DNA from 2 places in the Paraliobacillus sp. JSM ZJ581 genome. Region 1 is predicted to be linked to the other one. Evidence: predicted binding sites of a transcription regulator. Region 1 holds the regulator's gene; the other holds the start of a gene.
What was found. The regulator CtsR, encoded in region 1, represses protease genes until heat stress. The targets are predictions, from matches to a motif close to ATGGTCAATAAAGGTCAAACA.
Positions count from the first base shown of each region.

Region 2: the regulator CtsR is predicted to act here: its motif matches at 2,315-2,335, upstream of ACH6CY_RS08190 (ATP-dependent Clp protease ATP-binding subunit).

Region 1 covers NZ_JBISEP010000018.1:2,801-6,414, forward strand. Annotated here, with positions in the region: gene ACH6CY_RS10420 (DegV family protein) at 1-321, shown strand, start outside; gene ACH6CY_RS10425 (MgtC/SapB family protein) at 467-1,165, shown strand; gene ACH6CY_RS10430 (CtsR family transcriptional regulator) at 1,273-1,734, shown strand; gene mcsA (protein-arginine kinase activator protein McsA) at 1,801-2,346, shown strand; gene mcsB (protein-arginine kinase McsB) at 2,346-3,413, shown strand; gene clpC (ATP-dependent protease ATP-binding subunit ClpC) at 3,431-3,614, shown strand, end outside.
Region 2 covers NZ_JBISEP010000011.1:18,728-22,341, reverse strand. Annotated here, with positions in the region: gene mbcS (acyl-CoA synthetase MbcS) at 37-1,614, shown strand; gene ACH6CY_RS08195 (hypothetical protein) at 1,700-2,095, opposite strand; gene ACH6CY_RS08190 (ATP-dependent Clp protease ATP-binding subunit) at 2,377-3,614, shown strand, end outside.

The DNA.
Region 1 (3,614 bases):
ACGCAAGCAGCTTTTGCAAATTTACTCTCAATAAATTTGTTATTAACATTTGAAGATGGAAAAGTTATTGTTCACGAAAAAATACGAAGTAAAAAGAGGGCAACTCGTAAAATTTTTCAAATTGTAGAACGAGCAATTTTAGAACACAAAGTGAAAGAAATTTGTATTTTACATGCTGGTGTTAAAGAAAAAGCAGAAAGTTGGAAAAAAGAATTAGAAAAAATACACCAATCTATTCAATTTAAAGTTCAAACGCTAGTGCCAGTTGCAGGTGTGCATACGGGTTTTGGTACGATGTCTGTTTCGTGGCTGAAACCATAATAAATAAACGAAAATAGATCATCTATTAGGGTGATCTATTTTTTATAGAAAAAAGACGTTGTGAAGAGAACATTTCAGGGTAAAGGAAAGCATATATTTAAACATTGCAGTTAAAGGAGGGAACAGGCTTTTATAGCTAAAGAATATGGTTGGTATAGAGAACTGGTTTGATCCGGAATTTATAACGATGAGTACTAGAATAATTATTGCTTTACTATTATCAGGATTAATTGGTTTTGAACGTGAAGTAAATCAACATGCTGCAGGCTTTAGAACACATATATTAGTAGGAGTTAGTGCATGTTTAATGATGCTTTTATCCATCTATGGATTTACGACATATCTTTATGAATACGAGGATGCGGTTCGGTTTGATCCAGCCCGTATACCTTCCTATGTAATCAGTGGAATAGGTTTTTTAGGAGCAGGGACAATTATTGTAAATGGAATGACAGTTAAAGGATTAACAACAGCTGCATCGATATGGGCAGTGGCTGGCTTAGGATTAGTTGTTGGTGTAGGGATGTATAAAGAAGCTGTACTTACGACGATAATAATTTTATTAAGCTTAATATTTCTAAATAAATTTGAAAAGAAACTATCTAAAAATAGCTCATTTGCTTCTTTTCAAATTGTATTAGATGGTGACATGCAATTACGAGAATTGTTTTTTAAACTTGAAAAATTTCATACTGTTATCCGTAGATTAGAAATTGATCGTGATCAGGGAGATGATCAAGTTATATTGATTGAATTGGAAAAGGAGAAGGAATTAGACAAAATAGATTTTTATCAGGCTTTGTTATCCATTGACTTTGTGAAGCGAGTGAATGAAATCCAGTAAAATAAAGATAAATGTTGTGAATAATATTTGCATGAAAAAACAGGCATAGTATAATATAGATATAGTAAAAGTCAAAGTTAGTCAAAGTCAATTGAAGGAGGAGGCAAATGCGAAATATCTCTGATGTTATTGAGGCATATTTAAAACAAATTATACAAGGGAATCACCAAAAAATCGTTGAAATAAAACGAAGCGAAATAGCGAGTCAATTTGAATGCGTTCCTTCTCAAATTAATTATGTCATCAACACACGTTTTACAGTTGAACGGGGTTATCTCGTAGAAAGTAAACGTGGGGGTGGGGGATATATACGTATCACGCGAATCACAAATGATGATAAAGCTAAGCTAATCGATGAAATTATTGAAATGGTTCAGCCAAAAGTAACGCAGCAAGCATGTGTTGATATTTTAGATCGAATGTTGGAAGAAAACTTAATTACAAAGCGAGAAGAAAAAATAATGATCAGTGCATTAACCCGTGATACACTTGCATTTCCACTGCCGATTCGTGACGAAATTAGAGCCCGTATAATGGGCGCCATGCTAACAGTGTTAAAGTATGAATGAATTACTACAGTAGGAATTTATTAATGCATATTTCCAAATAAAATGTTGTTAAAGGGAGGCTGTCTGATGGAATGTGAAGAATGCCATGAACGCCCTGCAACTTTGCACTTAACAAAAGTAGTAAATGGCGAAAAAAATGAAATTCATGTTTGCGAACATTGCGCAAAAGAAAAAGGATATATAGATTATGATGAAGAAGCATACTCCATCCATAATCTATTAGCTGGATTGTTTAATTACGAAGCAACTGTTTCTAAAAGTAAGCCAGTTAACGATCAACATCAAAAAGGAATGTGTTGTCCGAAATGTGGCATGACGTATAGGCAATTCACTCAAATTGGAAAGTTTGGTTGTGCTTCATGCTATGAGACATTTGCAGATTACTTAAATCCAATATTTAGACGTGTCCATAGTGGAAATATTACCCATGATGGAAAGATTCCCAATCGACAAGGAAAGTATTTGAGAAAAAAGCAATTAATGCAAGAGTATAAATCTAAATTAAAAGACTTAATTGAGAATGAACAATTTGAAGAAGCAGCTGTTATGCGTGACAAAATTAAAGCGTTAGAGAAAAGTGCATCTAATAGTGATGAGGGTGGTGATGCGTAATGGGTTTGCAACCATTCATAAATGAAGCAATTAGCCCTTGGATGAAAGAAGAAGGACCAGATAATGATATTGTATTAAGCACAAGAATAAGGTTAGCAAGGAACTTTGAACAGTTTACTTTTCCTATCATTGCGAGGGAAGAAGAGCTAACCCCTGTCGTGAAGATAATACAAGCGCACTGTCATCACCAATCATTTGCAGACTATCAGAATTTAGAATATATCTCAATGGAAGAATTAAAGCCAATTCAAAAACGAGTATTAGTTGAAAAGCATTTAATTAGTCCAAATTTGGCGGAGAAATCTAAAAACAGTGGTGTGTTAATTTCTGATAATGAACAAGTTTCTGTGATGATCAATGAAGAAGATCATATTCGTATGCAACTGTATTTTCCTGGTTTGCAATTAGAAAAAGCATTAGAGAGTGCTTTTGCATTTGATGATTGGCTAGAAGAAAAAGTTGATTATGCATACGATGAACATAGAGGTTATTTGACAAGCTGTCCGACGAATGTAGGAACTGGTATGAGGGCTTCCGTCATGATGCACCTTCCTGCATTAACATTAACGCAAAAGCTGAGTAAGATGCTTCCGGCAATTAATCAATTAGGATTAGTAGTAAGAGGGATTTATGGAGAAGGAAGTGAAGCGGTCGGTAATATCTTTCAGATTTCCAATCAAGTAACTCTTGGTCGATCTGAAGCGGACATTATCGATAACCTCTTAAGTGTTGTGAAGAAATTAATTGAACAAGAACAATTTGCAAGACAGTTACTTGTTGAAAAATCTGAATTGCGGTTAGAAAATCGTATTTTTCGATCGTATGGCACGTTAAAATATAGTCGAATTATTGAGTCGACAGAGGCGGCAACCTGTCTATCTGATTTGCGGTTAGGGATCGATGTTGGTTATATTAATCATTTGTCTAAATCGATCTTAAATGAATTAATGATTTTAACTCAACCGGGTTTTTTACAACACTATGCGAAAGAGGCATTATCGGCAAATCAGAGAGACATTAGAAGAGCTTCAATAATAAGAGAACGTTTAAGACTAGAGAACGAATGAATTAGGAGGGATTTCCAATGATGTTTGGTCGATTTACAGAAAGAGCTCAGAAAGTATTGGCATTGTCGCAGGAGGAAGCGGTTCGCTTAGGACATAATAACATTGGAACAGAACATATATTGTTAGGATTAGTAAACGAAGGCGAAGGGATTGCGGCAAAAGCATTAACAAGTCTCGGATTAGAAACGGAGAAAATTCAAA
Region 2 (3,614 bases), on a different contig from region 1:
ATTTATTTTTTCATGCAAATAAAAGAAGGGTGAATAATGAAAAAACAAGATTTAATAGCACCAGAAAAGTACAACATTGCAATGGAAATGGAGAAATATGCACAAGATCCAAATCGTACTGCGATTATTTGGCAGGATGATAACGGAAAAGAAAAACGTGTAACCTATCAACAATTACTATATAACGCAAATAAAATTGGAAATATTTTTTTACAACGAGGATTGCAAAAAGGGGACAAAATTCTAGTAATGATGCCTCGTTTGATTGAGACATATGAAGTGTATCTTGCAGCGTTAAAAACAGGTATTGTAATTATACCGAGTTCTGAAATGCTTCGAACGAAAGATTTACAATATCGAATTACACATGGTGAGGTTAAAGCGATTGTTAGTTATTATCCATTTGTTGATCAATTTAGTGAAATTGAACAAATCAATATATTGGAGAAATTCACAGTAGGAGAAGCAGTGAAGGATTGGATTGCAATAGACGAATGGAAAGAAGAGGCTTCAGACGAACTAGTCATGGCAAATACAACTCGTGATGATCTTGCTTTTTTGCCATACACATCTGGTACAACAGGAAATCCGAAAGGTGTTATGCATACACATGCATGGGGATACGCTCATTTAAAGACGGCTCCAGTTAATTGGTTAGCTATGGATAAGGGTGATGTTGTTTGGGCAACAGCAGCTCCAGGATGGCAAAAATGGGTTTGGAGTCCGCTCTTATCTATACTAGGATCGGGAGCGACCGGTTTTGTTTATCATGGGAAATTTGATCCTAAAAAATATTTACAACTGTTGCAAGATCAACAAATCAATGTATTATGCTGTACACCAACTGAATATCGCTTGATGGCAAAGGTGGACAATTTATCTGAATATGAACTACCATTCTTGCATAGTGCAGTATCTGCTGGTGAACCGTTAAACAGGGAAGTAATAGCTATTTTTCAGCGTTACTTCAATGTTACAGTTCGTGATGGTTATGGACAGACAGAAAGTACATTATTGTTAGGTTTTATGAAAGGAATGAAAGTGAAGCCTGGTTCAATGGGAAAACCTACACCTGGAAATGAAGTTGTATTAATTGATGAGAATGCTAATCCAGTGCCTGTTGGTACAGTCGGAGATATCGCTATTCCATTAGATACACCAGCCCTTTTCAAAGGCTATTATAAAGATGAAGAACGCTCAAAAAAAGCAAGACGTGGTGTTTACTTTGTGACAGGTGATCAAGCCGTCCTTGATGAAGAAGGGTATTTCTGGTTTGAAGGTAGAAGTGATGATATTATCGTAAGCTCTGGCTATACCATTGGCCCATTTGAAGTCGAGGACGCATTGATTAAACATGCTTCTGTAAAAGAATGCGCAGTAGTTGCTAGTCCAGATGAGATTAGAGGAAATGTAGTCAAAGCATATATCGTCTTGCAAGACAATATAAACCAAAATGACCCTTCATTAGTAAAAAAATTACAAGATCATGTAAAGCAAATGACAGCACCATATAAATATCCGAGAAAAATTGAATTCATTAATGAATTGCCAAAAACCAGCTCTGGCAAAATTCGTCGAGTAGAATTACGTCAATTTGAAAAACAGCCAGTGTAAGTATTTTGTTTAAAATAGTTAAAAAAGCTTAATATTTTTAATAGAAAAAAGCAGAGATTATAATACTGTCTCTGCTTTTTGTTGATCAATTTTTCGTTTGCGCTTTAGAAAATGATCGAATATTTTTGTGAATTTTTAGAAACTTCTCTTTACTAGTGCGCCAAGCGTTTTGTGCTAGTTGAATCGTTTCTGCTTTTTTAAATTTGTATAAAGCTAAACCAATTAATCCAAGTTGACTGATTAGTACGAGCCAAAATCCTAGTTGAAGTCCAATATAAAAGTGTGCTTCTTTTTCTTGGAATGTGTATAAAAGCCAGCCGAATACAGAAAGTGAATAAATAGATAGCTGCATCACACTAGCAACAATAATATTGGCATAGAGACGAATCAATGCATGTTCTGTTGCATAATTAATATAGTAATAGCTAACTAGAAAAGCACCTGCAAAGCTAACGGTATACAAACTATACGCTAAAATCATAATAATCTCCTCCTTGTTACTAGTATGGTAGATTCATAGCTTAATTATTCCCTAAATTTTAAAAATTAATACAATATATGCAACTTTATAATGAAATAGTAATAAACGTCATATGAACCGATAAAATTAGAATAATGAAAGCTTTAATTTTAAAAAGAAAAAGTAAAAATATATGCAAAACACTTGAAAGTCAAAAAAGGTCAGATTATAATAGAGTCAAAGGTCAAAGATAGTCAAACCAAATCTTGATTAAATTAAATTAAGTTGAGGAGGAGTTTTTTATGAAATGTCAACATTGTGGCATTCGTCCAGCTAATATTAATATAGCCCTTCGATTTAATAATCAAACACAACAAATGCATGTTTGTGAAACTTGCTTTAAAGAAATACAACAAAATGCAAAAAATCCTTCAAGTATCTTTGGTGGTCAAGGCCAAGGACAACAAGGTTTTCAAGACTTTTTTGCTGGCTCTACCTCAAATGGAGCAAAACAAAACGGTGCAGATCAGTCCGGATTATTAGATGAGCTTGGGAGTAACCTATCACATGCAGCCAAAGCAGGAATTATTGACCCAGTTATTGGTCGCGATAAAGAAGTAAAACGTGTGATGGAGACATTAAATAGAAGGAACAAAAATAACCCAGTATTAATAGGAGAACCTGGTGTAGGTAAGACTGCAATTGCAGAAGGACTTGCACTGAAGATTGCAGAAGGTAATGTGCCTTCAAAATTATTAGATAAAGAAATTTATTTACTAGATGTAGCGTCACTTGTTGCTAATACTGGTGTTCGAGGCCAATTTGAAGAGCGGATGAAGCAATTAATTTCCGAGTTGCAATCACGTAAGAATGTCATATTATTTGTAGATGAAATCCATTTGTTAGTTGGTGCTGGTACTGCCGAGAGCTCACAAATGGATGCTGGGAATATTTTAAAACCCGCGTTGGCACGTGGTGAATTACAATTAATTGGTGCAACGACATTAAAAGAATATCGCCAAATTGAAAAAGATGCAGCATTAGAACGTCGTTTCCAACCAATTATGGTGAAAGAACCAAGTATAAAAGAGGCTGTTCAAATCTTACAGGGATTACAAGAGCGTTATGAAGCGTATCACCATGTAACTTATACGAACGAAGCAATTGAAGGAGCAGTGACGTTATCAAAACGTTACTTGCAAGATCGGTTTTTACCTGATAAAGCGATTGATTTAATTGATGAAGCCGGCGCTCGTCTAAATCTTGCTCATGCTGAATCAGATAAGGAAACAATACAGAAACAATTAGATAACATTGCTAAAGAAAAACAAGAAGCAGCAGAAAAAGAAGATTATGAGCGTGCTGCTAACTTAAGACACCAAGAGTTGATGTTAGAGAAAAAATTGAATGAATCAATCGAACAAACAAAAGTATCTGTAACAGTAGAAGACATTCAACTAATTATTGAAGAAAAAACAGGCATTCCAGTACGAAAAATTCAATCCGATGAACAATCAAAAATGCAACATCTTGCTGCAAA